DNA from 2 places in the Rahnella sp. CJA17(1/100) genome. Region 2 is predicted to be linked to the other one. Evidence: predicted binding sites of a transcription regulator. Region 2 holds the regulator's gene; the other holds the start of a gene.
The links. The regulator LexA, encoded in region 2, represses DNA repair genes until DNA is damaged. The targets are predictions, from matches to a motif close to TNCTGTATGTACATACAGNA.
Positions count from the first base shown of each region.

Region 1 (7,811 bases), on a different contig from region 2:
TTCACATACGCACGTTCAATGGCGGACTGAAGCTGTTCGTCACTGACCTCCGGCTGATTAAGCAGAATGTTGGCGCGCAGGGTAAGTTCGGGCAGATACGGGTTCTGGCCCACCCAGCTCAGCTGTTTACGCCATTCGTCACTACGCAATGATTTCAGTTCAATACCGCTGGCAGTAAGGGAACCCTGGTAAGGCAGGAAGCCCAGCAGGGCGTTGAGCAGGGAGCTTTTCCCCGCGCCGCTCAGGCCGACAATCGCGATACGTTGTCCGGTCTGAATGCTAAACGTTAACGGACCGGCCAGCGTTTTGCCTTGCGGTGACTGAATAATGACGTCGCGGGCTGCCAGTGCCACTGTCTGCCCGGCTGGCCAGGGTTGCTCGCCGTCACCCATATCGGCACTTTCTGCGCTCAGAAACGTGACTAAACTTTCTGCTGCGCCGATGGCTTGCGCTTTGGCGTGGTAAAACGCGCCCAGATCACGCAGAGGCTGGAAAAACTCAGGGGCAAGTATCAGTACCAGAAAGCCGGCGAACAAGGTCACAGGCGTGCCGTAACTGCCAAAATTGAGTTCACCGAGATAGGAGAAGCCGAAGTAAACCGCGACAACGGCGATAGAAATAGAAGCGAAGAATTCGAGTACAGCGGAAGATAAAAAGGCCAGACGCAGAACGTCCATCGTGCGGGCGCGGAAGTTTTCAGTTGAACGCTTAATCTGGTCGATTTCCGCCGTGCCGCGATGGAAAAGGCGAAGCGTATCAAGACCGCGCAGGCTGTCGAGAAAATTCCCACTCAGACGCGCCAGCGCGACAAAGTTACGACGGTTCGCATCAGCGGCCCCCATACCGACCAGTGCCATAAACAGCGGGATCAGCGGCGCTGTCACCAGCAAAATAAGCCCGGCGGCCCAGTTAATCGGGAAAATACTGACCAGGATGAGGAGGGGAATAATACCTGCGAGAGCGATCTGCGGCAGATAACGGGAATAGTAATCCTGCATATCTTCGATTTGTTCAAGAATAATGCTGGCCCAACTGCCCGCCGGTTTTCCCTGGATCCAGGCAGGTCCCAGCTTCTCGAGACGATCCAGCACCAGCTTGCGCATTTCCTGACGGATAACACGTCCGCAAATAAAGCCCACCTGTTCACGCAGCCAGGTGACCACAGCGCGCAGAACAAACGTCAGCGCCATTAACAGGAAACTTTGCAGCAGGGCGTCACGCGGTGTGTGGTCAATGATCAGGCTGTGCAGTAATCCGGCCATCAGCCAGGCTTGCGCGAGGATCAGCAAACCGGAAAGTAAACCCAGCATCATAGACAGACGGATCCAGCCTTTGGCGCGTGAGCTTTGTTGTTTTAACCAGCGGATAAGTTCTTGTTGTCGTGTTTTATTCATCAGGCATCAGTCTGTGCAGCAATCCGGATGGGAGGGCGCTCATGTTACATGCTTGGCTCAACACTGAAAACAATAAGGCGGCAATTAAGCCGCCTTATTCGTTACTCTTTGTATGGACTCTTGGTCCGATAACTAGCCGCAGGCGTGATTATAAATCCGGGGCTTGAGATAAACCGTCCAGATAGCGTTCTGCATCCAGTGCGGCCATACAACCGGTTCCGGCAGAAGTGATCGCCTGACGGTAGATATGATCCATAACATCGCCTGCTGCGAAGACGCCCGGAATACTGGTCTGGGTGGCGTTGCCATGAGAGCCGGACTGCACTTTGATGTAGCCATCTTTCAGTTCCAGCTGGCCTTCAAAAATGCCGGTATTCGGGCTGTGGCCGATAGCAATGAACACGCCCGCCACATCCACTTGCGATTTCTCATCAGTGCGCACGTCGAGCAGGCTCGCGCCTGTCACACCCATCTGATCGCCGACCACTTCATTCAGGGTCTTGTGGGTATGCAGAACGATATTGCCGCTGGCCACTTTGTCATTCAGACGGTCCACCAGAATTTTTTCCGCTCGGAAGTTGTCACGACGGTGAATCAGATGCACTTCAGAGGCAATATTGGCCAGATAAAGAGCTTCTTCAACAGCGGTGTTGCCACCGCCGACAACCGCGACTTTCTGGTTGCGATAGAAGAAGCCATCACAGGTTGCGCAGGCTGACACGCCGCGACCTTTAAAAGCTTCTTCAGAAGGCAGACCGATATAACGTGCTGAAGCGCCGGTTGCGATGATCAGCGCGTCACAGGTGTATTCACCGCTGTCACCAGTCAGGCGGAACGGACGGTTCTGCAAATCGACTTTGTTGATGTGGTCGAAAATGATCTCAGTATTAAATTTGGTGGCATGCTCATGCATACGTTCCATTAAGCCCGGACCGGTCAGGCCCTCCGGATCGCCTGGCCAGTTTTCCACTTCGGTAGTGGTGGTCAGCTGACCGCCTTTTTCCACACCGGTAATTAATACCGGATTGAGGTTTGCACGCGCAGCATAAACCGCTGCGGTATAACCCGCCGGACCGGAACCCAAGATCAATAACTTACTGTGTTTAACCGTACTCATGCGTAATTCATCTCCGCGATGGCGACAAGCGATAAACCGATTGTAGGGAAAACGGCGCAGTAAAAAAAGTAAACTCAGATGTTGTTAACGATTTGTCTGATAGTTTTTACTGCTTAACCCGCGTAAAAAGGATTTCGCCAATATTGATGAGGCAGATAACTGTTTGATGGATAGGATGAAAAACCAGCATTCCGGCGACCGATCGTTGTGAACGTTGTTCATCAGAACGCGTTAATTTAGCCACAATTCAGGATTCTTTGTAGGGATTTGGCCGAAATAATGGGTGAGATGCGTTGTTATTGTTCATAGATAAAAGACAGCTAAAAAGGGGGCGTCCGCTTTTCAATCTGGCACGTTCTTCTGATTTTGCTTCTTTTACTTTGACAATCCGCTGTGCATTTGCGAAAACATCAGGGGAAGAAGAAATTAACTGCCTGTCTGTGACTTGAATTTATGCAATTGGCTGCTACGGACCCGTCCTGGTATTGCTTTTTGGTTTTTATGTTGCAGCAGGGTTTAGTGAATCAGGTTGGTGGTTTTCAATCTATTAATTTCACAAGGTTATTTCTTTTGAGTATCCGTTTTATGGCCGTGTTCCTTTTGACAGGGGATCAACACGGCTTTTGGATGCGTAAACCTTAATCATCGGGTCTTCGCTTGGGACAACCCTTAGACATTGAAGTTGGCTGGGGTATGGCAGGTGCAGGGAAGGACAGCAGAGAGACAATAATAATGGTAGACAACAAAAAACGTCCGGGAAAAGATCTCGACCGTATTGACCGTAACATCCTCAACGAATTGCAAAAGGATGGCCGGATTTCAAACGTCGAGCTTTCCAAACGTGTGGGATTATCTCCAACTCCATGTCTGGAGCGCGTTCGTCGTCTTGAACGTCAGGGCTTCATCAATGGTTATACTGCATTGCTCAACCCGCATTATCTGGACGCATCGTTGCTGGTATTTGTTGAGATTACCCTCAATCGCGGCGCCCCGGATGTGTTTGAACAGTTCAATGCGGCAGTACAAAAACTCGAAGATATTCAGGAGTGTCATCTGGTTTCAGGGGACTTCGACTACCTGTTGAAAACCCGCGTACCTGATATGTCTGCTTACCGTAAGCTGTTAGGTGAGACTTTACTTCGTCTGCCAGGTGTTAACGACACCCGCACCTATGTGGTGATGGAAGAAGTGAAACAGACAAATCGCCTGGTCATTAAGACCCGGTAATTGTTCTGGTGCAAAACCTTGTCATTTTAGCTACACTCCTGTGTATCTATACAGCTATGGCGCCGGGGAGTCTCGGCGCTGTTGCTTTTTCTCAGTTCACAGGAACCTGGAGAGCCTTTCTTGAGCCAGGAATATACAGAAGATAAAGAAGTTACCCTGAAAAAACTGAGCAATGGCCGCCGTCTTCTGGAGGCTTTGCTGGTTGTGGTAGCGATTTTTGCTGCTTATTTAATGGCGGCATTGGTGAGTTTTAACCCCTCTGATCCAAGCTGGTCTCAGACAGCCTGGCATGGGCCAATTCATAACTGGGGCGGTGGTGTAGGTGCATGGATGGCCGACACGCTGTTCTTCATCTTTGGCGTATTTGGTTACGCTATTCCACCTATTATTCTGTGTCTCTGCTGGGCGGCTTTCCGTCAGCGGGATAAACAGGATTTCGTCGATTATTTTGCCCTTTCGCTGCGCCTTATTGGCACGCTGGCGCTCATTGTCACGTCTTGTGGTCTTGCTGCCGTCAATGTTGATGACCTGTATTACTTCGCTTCCGGCGGTGTAATCGGCAGTTTGCTCAGTACCGCGATGACACCTTACTTTAATAATGTGGGGGCGACTCTGGTGCTGTTATGCGTCTGGGCTGCGGGCCTGACCTTATTTACCGGCTGGTCCTGGTTGACGATCGCCGAAAAGATCGGTGGTGCCGTGCTGGGTGTAACGAATATCGTGACCAACCGGTCCCGTCGTGACGATGATTATGATTACGACGAGGAGGACGCTCCGCTACTGGAAGACGATGACGCAAAACCGGCTGCTAAAGTCGCGCCGGCCGTCACTGCTGCAGCGGCTCCTGCAACTGCCGCCGCTTCCGAAGCTGATGAAGATGACGTGCTGTTCTCTGCGCCTTCGGTGAATGAACCTGTGGCGCAGGCCTCTTCTGAGGCTACCGCACCTGCTGCGAGCGCGGCTGTTGCTGAACCGGTACAGGCAGCGGATCCTTATGCGGCTGAGCCGCCGGTTGCTAATATTTCACCGCAGCCAGCACCGGCAACGGCCATTCCGCCGTTATACAATTTCGAGATCCCGGAAGAAACACCAGTGCCGCGCCATCCGCAGCCCGTTCAGCAATCGCCTTCACCAGCGCCAGTTGAGCGCAGAGAGGAAGACGGTCCAAGTCTGGGCAACTGGCAAACTGCCGTGGAGCATTCCCGTTCTCCGTTTGATTTCAGTTCAGCAGTGCCTGATGCCGCTCAGGCGGCCAGCGTGGCGGCCACCGCAGCACTGGCGACCGGCCTTGCACAGGCAGGGCAGTCCACGGCATCTTCCGCTGGTAACACCTTTATGCCAGCCTTCAGTGCTGTGAGCGATGAAAATCCACAGGTGAAAAAAGGCTTTGGCCCTGAGTTGCCGCGTCCTAATCCGGTGCGTATACCTACACGCCGTGAGCTGGCCTCGTATGGCATCAAGCTGCCTTCTCAGCGTATGGCAGAACAGCAGGAACAGGCACAGTCTGCGACGCATAGCGATCCACAGATCCAGGCAGACGTAGAAGCGCTACAGGAAGCAGCATTGCAGCAGGCGTTTGCCGCTCAGCAACAAGAGCGCTATGGCGATGCGGTCACTGAAAATGAACCTGATGAAGAAACTGCCTTGCAGGAAGCCGAATTGCGCAATGCGTTTGCTGCGCGTGAGCAGGCCCGCTATCAGCAGGATGTCGAACCGCTAAGTGGCGTGGTACAGCATCACCATTCACAAAATCAGCAGACTGAATTACCGGCTGTTGCTGATGATTTTGCCGCTGCGGCCATGAAACTCAGCCAGCATGATGCATTCAGCTTCTCACCAATGGCTGACCTGGTGGACGATACGCCTTCTGAACCGCTGTTTACATTGCCGGCACAAGCGGAAGAAGAACCGCAGCCTGCAACGTTTGCACAACAACCTTATCAGCGCGCTACGTCTTCTGAGCCCGTACAGCATGCGCAGGAATATGAGGCTCCACGACAGTCTTCGCCATCGGCGCAGCCTGATATGGATAGCCTGATCCATCCGTTCCTTATGCGTAATGAGCAGCCGCTGGTGAAACCGACCACACCGCTGCCATCACTGGATTTGCTGACCTCACCGCCGGCTGAAGCTGAGCCTGTGGATGAGTTCGCGCTGGAACAGATGGGAAATCTGATCGAAGCGCGTCTGAATGATTACCGCATTAAAGCCGATGTCGTGGGGAAATTGCCGGGGCCGGTAATTACCCGTTTCGAACTGGATCTGGCGCCGGGCGTGAAAGCTGCACGTATTTCTAACCTTTCGCGTGACCTTGCCCGTTCATTGTCTGCGGTTGCGGTGCGTGTTGTGGAAGTGATCCCGGGCAAACCGTATGTCGGCCTGGAATTACCAAACAAGAAGCGCCAGACGGTATATCTGCGCGAAGTGCTGGACTGTGCGAAATTTAAAGAAAGTACGTCGCCGCTGACAATTGTGCTGGGTAAAGATATTTCAGGTGAGCCGGTTATCGCCGATCTGGCGAAAATGCCTCACTTGCTGGTGGCCGGTACGACCGGTTCCGGTAAGTCCGTCGGCGTTAACGCCATGATCCTGAGTATGCTGTACAAGTCTAAACCTGAAGATGTGCGCTTCATTATGATCGACCCGAAAATGCTCGAATTGTCGGTGTATGAAGGTATTCCACATCTGCTGACCGAAGTCGTTACTGACATGAAAGATGCAGCCAATGCGCTGCGCTGGTGTGTCGGTGAAATGGAACGTCGCTATAAACTGATGTCGGCGCTGGGTGTGCGTAACCTTGCCGGTTACAATGAACGTGTTCTGGAAGCGGAGGCGATGGGACGTCCCATTCCTGATCCGTTCTGGAAGCCGGGCGATGGCATGGCTGCTGAGCCGCCGTATCTGCAGAAAGAACCGTTTATCGTGGTGCTGGTCGATGAGTTTGCCGACCTGATGATGACCGTGGGTAAAAAAGTTGAAGAGCTGATTGCGCGCCTGGCCCAGAAAGCCCGTGCGGCAGGTATTCACCTGGTTCTGGCGACCCAGCGTCCTTCTGTCGATGTTATTACCGGTCTGATTAAAGCCAACATTCCGACCCGAATTGCTTTCACAGTTTCGAGTAAAATTGACTCCCGGACCATTCTGGATCAAGGTGGCGCAGAATCACTGCTGGGGATGGGGGACATGCTGTATATGGCACCAAACTCCTCGATTCCGGTGCGTGTTCACGGTGCTTTTGTCCGCGATCAGGAAGTGCATGCGGTGGTTCAGGACTGGAAAGCGCGCGGTCGTCCAAAATACATCGAAAGCATTGTTTCCGGTGGTGAAGATGGTGAGGGTGGAGGTTTAGGGCTGGACGGTGATGAAGAGCTCGATGCGCTGTTTGATCAGGCGGTTGCGTTCGTAGTCGATAAACGCCGTGCGTCGATTTCGGGTGTTCAGCGTCAGTTCCGTATCGGTTACAACCGTGCGGCGCGCATTGTTGAGCAAATGGAAGCGCAGGGCATTGTCAGTACGCCGGGTCATAACGGTAACCGCGAAGTGTTGGCACCACCGTCACACGAGTAAACCCAGCCGGTTTGCCTGCATTTGTTAAGAAGGGTCGCGAATGCGACCCTTGTGCAAAGATGCGTAAAACTATTGTTTTTCAGATGAATGAGCTACCGCCGGGGCGCTGCCTCGGATAGAGTTCGCACCATACGTCTTTTGCCTGTGTAAAAGGCATCGTCTGAAGTTTATGGATTTCTGAGGTAAGTATAAGAATGAAAAAATTGTTAATGGTAGGGTGTTTACTGACCGCATTTACCTCTGCTTCCGTTTTAGCGGATGCCAGCAGTGATCTCAAATCTCGTCTGGGTAAGCTCAATACTTTCCATGCCAGCTTCACGCAGACGGTAACCAGCGATGATGGTGCAGCCGTTCAGCAGGGCGAAGGTCAGTTGTGGGTGAAACGTCCAAACCTGTTTAACTGGCATATGACTACGCCGGATGAGAGCATTTTAGTTTCCGACGGTAAAACCCTATGGTTCTATAACCCGTTCGTTGAACAAGTCACGGCAACCTGGCTTAAAAAT
Region 1 is NZ_CAWOJA010000064.1:203,348-211,158, reverse strand. Features, by position in the region: gene cydD (heme ABC transporter permease/ATP-binding protein CydD) at 1-1,394, opposite strand, end outside; gene trxB (thioredoxin-disulfide reductase) at 1,543-2,511, opposite strand; gene lrp (leucine-responsive transcriptional regulator Lrp) at 3,244-3,738, shown strand; gene AACU55_RS21535 (DNA translocase FtsK 4TM domain-containing protein) at 3,859-7,305, shown strand; gene lolA (outer membrane lipoprotein chaperone LolA) at 7,500-7,811, shown strand, end outside.
Region 1: AACU55_RS21535 (DNA translocase FtsK 4TM domain-containing protein) is a predicted target of LexA. The motif match lies at 3,775-3,794, and genes of this name have one in related genera.

Region 2 (7,811 bases):
ACCGACTAACTGATCACGTTTACCTTCAACCACTGTCAGGTCGTCATCAGTCAGTTTGCCCCATTGTTCTTTCACTTTCCCTTTGAACTGCTTCCAGTTACCGTCGGCTTGGTCCTTATTCATAAAATATCTCCTGTTACCTTGGGTTTTATGAACTGCATTTCGTCTTGCAGCTCGTCCTTAACACTTTAAAGGTTAGTAGAGAATCTCGATTAATCCTCCCTAAACAGGGATAAAAACCACTATTAGGATTAATCTAAAGCATGAAATAACGACAAAGCTGCGCTTATTTCTTTGAAAATAGCTGAAAAATCAGTGCGACGGAGACGAAAACCATGTGTCATGCCGCCAGTAACGACGCCATATCCAGCCCAGTGAAATCCCGCGTAACCCGAGGAATACCGTCAGCGCCAGCCACAACGCATGATTGCCCAGCAGCGGTAAAGTGAACAATGTCAGCCCGAACCCCAGCGCCGCCACCAGCATGCTGTTTCGCATATCCCGCCCACGCGTTGCGCCGATAAACATGCCATCAAGCAAATAGCACCAGACAGCCACCAGCGGCAGTATAATTTGCCAGCCAAGATATCGGTCCGCCAGCTCACGCAATTCCGGTAATGATGTCAGCGCATCAATGATCGCCCCACCCGCCAGCGCGTAAATCAGAGCAAAAAACAACGCAACCAGCCCGGCCTGACGACACGCGGCATGCCAGACATTCAGCAGTTTTTCGCGGTTGCGGGCACCGAATGCCTCACCGGAATGCGCTTCGATAGCATAAGCAAAACCGTCAAGTGCAAACGCGGTAAATGTCAGCAGGTTCATCAACACGGCGTTGACCGCCACAATGTGGCTGCCCAGCCGCGCGCCCAGAACGGTTAGCGATGCAAAGCAAAGCTGCAACAGTAATGAGCGCAGCATGATGTCGCGGTTAAGCCCGAGAAGACGGCGCAAATTACCACGCCACGCGGAGGTGATTTCTGCGCCGGTGATACCGCGTCGTTTCATCACCCGCCAGACGAAATACAGCCCGATGAGTAGCGTGAAATACTCGGAGCTTGCCGTCGCCATGGCTGCGCCACGCACGTTCCAGCCCAGCCCGATCACCAGCCACAGATCCAGAATGATATTCAGCAAATTCCCGGCAATCAGCAAAATCACCGGCCCGCGAACGTACTGAATGCCGAGCAGCCACCCGAGGATCACCAGATTCGCCAGTGAAGCCGGGGCGCTGAACCAGCGGATTTCGATAAACAGCCTCGCCTGTTCAAGCACGGGCTGACTGCCGCCGACAATGTGAAACGCCAGCTCCATCAGCGGATGACGGAATACCACAATAATGACGCCCGCCAGCACAGCCAGAAGGAAGGGTTGTACAAAAGCACGCGCCAGAAGCTGATTATCTTTCGCGCCCAGCGCCTGAGCGGTCATGCCGGTGGTACTCATCCGCAGAAACAGTAAGAGCATAAAAAGGAAAGTGGTGATCATCGAACCCACAGCCACGCCGCCGAGATAATCCGGGCTGTCGAGATGACCGATCACTGCGGTATCCACCAGGCCGAGGAGCGGCACCGTGATATTGGAAAAAATCATCGGCAATGCCAGCATCCAGAGCGCTTTATCGGCAGGGCTTAAAAAGGTGTTTTTGAGTGTGTGTCGCAGGGAATGATGTTGCATAGAGAATCTCATGCCGGAGGTTCAGGTTATGCCTGTAAATGACATCGCCCCGAAAGGGGCGATGATGAGAGAAACGCATTTCTCTTTGAATTCACATGGATGCCAGAGGCGGCCGCCATCCATATTCAATTAGTTTTAGTCTTGTCTATCTGACACAGCAATTTCTGACTTAGTCATATCTGACCGAGTAATTCGCGTTATATCAAGGCGGCAACTAAGCGAACGCCGGGAGCATACACAAGTATGTGACCGGGGTTCGCGAAGGCAGCCAACGCAGAGATAGCTCGAAGTACGAAGGTCAGATCCAGTCGCCGTTGCGGATAACACCTACGGCTAAGCCTTCAATGCTGAAATTCTGCTCGCGCAAATCCACCACGATCGGCTGAAACTCGCTGTTCTCTGGCAATAACTGCACCACACTGCCTTGTTTTTTCAGGCGTTTCACAGTGACCTCATCATCGATACGGGCCACCACAACCTGACCATTACGCACGTCTTGCGTTTTATGCACGGCCAGCAGATCGCCGTCAAGGATACCAATATCACGCATCGACATACCGCTGACACGCAGCAGGAAATCGGCGCTCGGCTTAAACATTGCCGGATCGATCTGATAGTGCCCTTCGATATGTTGCTGCGCCAGCAGCGGTTCACCGGCGGCAACGCGGCCAATCAGCGGTAAACCTTCTTCTTCTTCCATCAGCAGACGAATGCCGCGTGATGCACCGGAAACAATCTCAATAACACCTTTACGCGCCAGCGCTTTAAGATGCTCTTCCGCCGCATTGGGAGAACGGAACCCCAGACGTGATGCAATCTCTGCGCGGGTTGGTGGCATACCGGTGGTGGAGATATGATCGCGAATAAGGTCGTAGACCTCTTGTTGTCTGGTCGTTAAAGCTTTCATTCCGCCCCCTGGTTGTTTATACAGTCTTGCTGTGAGTATATACAGCTAAACGGTCAATGAAAACCTAAGATTGAATAAAAACAGGGCATAACGTTGATTCCTGGAATGCAGATTCCAAATCAGAACCATCGCGACCAAAAGATGCTGACCCAGACAAAAATCGCCAATATGATGGTCAGAAGTACGGCAGCAGAGCCGATATCTTTTGCGCGACCAGAAAGCACATGAAACTCAGGCCCGATGCGGTCTATTGCACATTCCACCGCGCTGTTGAGCAATTCCGTGACACAGACCAGCACGACGGATCCCACCAGCAGGATACGTTCAATGGTGCTGACATCAAGCCAGAAAGATAGCAAAATTAACGGGATAGCGACGCTGGCCTCCTGGCGAAATGCCGCTTCGTTTTGCCATGCCGCTTTGAATCCTTTCCAGGAATAGCCGGCCGCTTTATAAATTCGGGTAAATCCGGTGACTTGGTTCGCCATTTGGGGTACTGATCCTTAGAGTGTTTGCAGCATTTTAGCTTTTATATGACCACAGATCTCCACGGATCTTTCTGGTATCCTTGCGGCGAAATTGCTAACAAGAGGCTTCACGTTTTTATGTCAGGTTGGCGTAGACTTTATTACACATTATTGAATTTACCACTCTCATTGCTGGTAAAGAGCAAGGTCATACCTTCAGATCCGGTTACCGAGTTGCATTTAGACCCGACGCGGCCGATTTTGTACGTATTACCTTATAATTCCAAAGCCGATTTGCTGACGTTGCGTGCGCAATGTCTGGCGCAGAATCTGCCTGATCCTCTTATTCCGCTGGAAATTGACGGCACCCTGCTACCAAGCCATGTCTTTATAGCCGAAGGCCCGCGCGTATTCTCTTATTACACGCCGAAGCAGGAATCCGTAAAGCTGTTCCACGACTACCTTGATTTGCACCGCAATAATCCGGATTTAGACATTCAGATGTTGCCGGTGTCGGTAATGTTTGGTCGTGCACCGGGCCGTGAAGGTCAGGACGACACGCCGCATCTGCGCGTGCTGAACGGTATCCAGAAATTTTTCGCAGTGCTGTGGCTGGGGCGGGACAGTTTCGTCCGTTTCTCCAATACCGTTTCCCTGCGTTATATGGCGACGGAACACGGCACAGATAAGACGATTGCTCAAAAACTGGCACGTGTGGCGCGGATGCATTTCTCCCGTCAGCGTCTGGCTGCGGTTGGTCCGCGTCTTCCGGCACGTCAGGATTTATTCAATAAATTGCTGGCCTCAAAAGCCATTGAGAAAGCGATTGAAGACGAAGCCCGCAGCAAGAAAATTTCCCACGAAAAAGCCCAACAAAACGCCATCGCCCTGATGGAAGAGATTGCCGCTGACTTCTCTTATGAAGCCGTGCGCCTCTCTGACCGTGTGCTGAGCTGGACGTGGAACCGTTTGTACAAAGGCATCAACGTTAATAATGCCGAGCGTGTACGCCAGTTAGCGCTGGACGGTCAGGAAATTGTGTATGTGCCTTGCCACCGCAGCCACATGGACTATCTGCTGCTGTCTTACGTGCTCTATCATCAGGGTCTGGTACCGCCGCATATTGCCGCCGGTATCAACCTGAATTTCTGGCCGGCTGGCCCGATTTTCCGCCGTCTGGGTGCGTTCTTTATTCGTCGAACCTTTAAAGGCAACAAGCTCTATTCGACAGTTTTCCGTGAATATCTGGGCGAACTGTTCAGCCGCGGTTATTCGGTGGAATACTTTGTGGAAGGGGGGCGTTCGCGAACCGGGCGTCTGCTGGAGCCGAAAACGGGCACGCTGGCCATGACCATTCAGGCCATGCTGCGCGGCGGTTCACGTCCGATTACGCTGGTACCGATTTACATCGGTTATGAGCACGTTATGGAAGTGGGTACGTACGCGAAAGAATTACGCGGTGCGACCAAAGAGAAAGAAAGCCTGACGCAAATGCTTAACGGGTTGCGCAAGCTGCGTAACCTCGGCCAGGGTTACGTGAACTTCGGTGAGCCGCTGCATCTGACCACTTACCTGAACCAGAACGTGCCAACCTGGCGTGAAGCCATCGACCCGATCGAAGCACAACGTCCAAGCTGGCTGACGCCGACAGTGCAGGATTTGGCAGAACAGATCATGGTGCGCATCAACAATTCAGCGGCAGCCAATGCCATGAACTTGTGTTGTACCGCGCTGCTGGCCTCCCGTCAGCGTTCACTGACACGCGAACAGCTGACCGAGCAAATCGACTGTTATCTGCAATTGCTGCGTAACGTGCCTTACAACGCGGATTCGACGGTGCCTGATCTGACCGCTGACCAGTTACTTGATCACGCGCTGAACATGAATAAGTTCCAGGTTGAGAAAGACAACATTGGCGACATCATCGTTCTGCCTCGCGAACAGGCCGTGCTGATGACGTATTACCGCAACAACATCCATCATATGCTGGTGTTGCCATCACTGATTTCAAGCATTGTGATGCACCACCGCCAGGTCAGCCGCGCGGAATTACTGCATCAGGTCGAACTGATTTATCCGATGCTCAAAGCCGAACTGTTTATGCATTTCGATACGCCTGAGCTGCCACAAGTGCTGGATGTTCTGACGCTGGAACTGGCGCGTCAGCAAATCATTCACCTTGAAGATGATGAGCTGACACTTAATCCGGCCCGTATCCGCACCCTCCAGTTGCTGGCGGCTGGCGTACGTGAAACGCTGCAACGTTACGCGATTACCTTCTCCCTGCTCACCAATAACCCAAGCATCAACCGCGGTGCACTGGAAAAAGAGAGCCGGATTATGGCGCAGCGTTTATCCGTGCTGCACGGTATCAATGCCCCTGAATTCTTCGATAAAGCCGTGTTCTCGACGCTGGTCGGCACACTGCGCGCAGAAGGCTATATCAGTGACACCGGCGATGCCATTCAGGAACAAACGCGTGAGATTTACCTCATGCTCAGCGACCTGATGACACCGGATATCAAGCTAACTATCGAGAGTGCGGGAATGCCTTCTGAGCTGCCGCAAGCAACGGAGCCACCGGCTGAACCGAAGATGGATGTACGCGATACCGATCATTAACCCGTATTAGCGCCAGACATCAGATTAAAAAAAACAAAACGCCCGGACTTTTTACAGAGTCCGGGCGTTTTTTTAATTGTTGTCGCGCAGGCTAACTCACTTAAAAATTGAAGCCTGACAGGCTCATCAGAATACCGAGGAACAACACCAGCCCGACATAATTGTTCTGGCGGAAAGCCAGAAAACAGGCATCACGTTCACGTTTAGCAATCAGCTTTTGCTGATGCACAAACAGCGCAGCAGCCAGCAGCAACGACCAGTAAAACGGTGCGCTGAGCTGGGAAAGATGACCGACAATGCTCATCAGCACTAACGTCGCCAGTTGCAGCAGCCCGATAATCAGCGTGTCAAAACGTCCGAACAGAATCGCTGTCGATTTCACGCCGATCTTCAAATCATCGTCACGATCGACCATCGCGTATTGCGTATCGTAAGCCACCGTCCAGCAGATATTTGCCACGAACATTAACCAGCAGCTAAGCGGCACACTTTCGCTCACAGCGGCATACGCCATCGGAATTGCCCAGCCAAACGCCGCGCCCAAAACCACCTGCGGCAGATGGCTGACGCGCTTCATGAACGGATAAATCCATGCCAGCGCCAGTCCGGCGAGAGACAGCCAAATGGTCATGCGGTTAAGCAACAGAACCAGCAGGAATGACACCAGCACCAGTCCGGCAAATAATATTTTCGCCTGCTTGCCGGTGATCGCCCCGCTCGGCAATGGCCGGTGAGCGGTGCGTTTAACGTGACCATCAAACTTACGGTCAGCGTAGTCATTCACCACGCAACCGGCGGCACGCATGAAGAACACGCCCAGCACGAAGACCAGCAAAATCTTCGCAGACGGCATTCCCCCCCCCGCGACCCACAATGCCCATAACGTTGGCCACAACAGCAGCAGTGAGCCAATCGGCTTATCAATGCGCATCAGGCGACAGTAATCACGCCATGTGCCCTGCGTCATACTTCCTGACACTCTCTGTTCTCCTTGTTGATTAGTGTGACTCATGCCTTGCTCACTTTGCCCTCAGGGCGGTGAACCGGCGAATCCGGGAGGAAAATTTCGGTCAGCAGCAGCGGCTTGTCAGACAAACGCAGGCGGGAACGGCGCGCCCATAATTCTCCCTGCTCACTGTGTAACTGGCCTAAATGAATGTAATCGCGGGACAAGTTGTTCCCGCTAAACAGATAGCGCCCCAGCGGCACCGTGCCTAAATCGACCAGCGCCAGATCCGGCCCGGTCAGCGTTTCTTCAGGAATGACCGTGCGCCCCAGCAGCCAGGGTTCGGCATCGCCAAACAGCACGATTTCTCGGATCCAGTAACGGGCACTTTCCGGCAACTGCTGTGCTTCGCTTTCACCCAGTTCTTCGCGACTGACAAAACATTCATTTTGCGGTTTCACGGTGACGGTAACACCCTGCTTTTCAAACCGGCGGGTCATGGACCCCATTTCCATCAGCCAGTCAGCCACATCCGCAGGCACCTGCGAAGGGTCGTCAAACCAGTGGATCGGGGATGGTTCGGGGGAATGGGGATCAGACATCAACGGCTCCGTAATGAAGGCATTCATACCTCCAATGAATTATCTGCCTCGCATTCTAGCGCATCAATGCGAGGCAGTAATTGCCTGATTTATTCGCGGCGCAGACGTTCGCTATTGGCCAGAAACAGTGTCACGACCAGCACAAGGATCGCGCAGGCGTAAACCAATGTGTCATAAGGACTTTTGTGGTCGACGATGATCAGGCGGATAATCGCGGTGATGCCGATGTAAATAAAATAGCGTAACGGGAAATGATAGCCCGACGAAAAATATTTAATAATCAGGGCAATAAACTCAAAATAGAGGAAGTAAATTACAATCCCTTCAATGAGCAGATATGACGAAGACTGATCGTTATTCACGAACAACACCATTGCTAAATGATAGGTTTCGCGCCCGATAAAAATCATCAGGATCGCGGCCAGTCCTAATAAGAATACGTTCAAAATTCGCTGCATAATGACGGATATCATTAATGCCCGTTTTGATCCTGCCATGTGATCTACATCCCACTTTTGTTATTAATCCCCGCAGAATACCACAGAGTCAGCACAGGAAAAGCGCCATTAAAAAAGGGCCAGCCGGTGAAG
Region 2 is NZ_CAWOJA010000083.1:214,346-222,156, forward strand. Features, by position in the region: gene AACU55_RS24475 (CsbD family protein) at 1-123, opposite strand, end outside; gene dinF (MATE family efflux transporter DinF) at 313-1,677, opposite strand; gene lexA (transcriptional repressor LexA) at 1,976-2,584, opposite strand; gene AACU55_RS24490 (diacylglycerol kinase) at 2,704-3,072, opposite strand; gene plsB (glycerol-3-phosphate 1-O-acyltransferase PlsB) at 3,190-5,673, shown strand; gene ubiA (4-hydroxybenzoate octaprenyltransferase) at 5,774-6,640, opposite strand; gene ubiC (chorismate lyase) at 6,682-7,221, opposite strand; gene psiE (phosphate-starvation-inducible protein PsiE) at 7,311-7,718, opposite strand.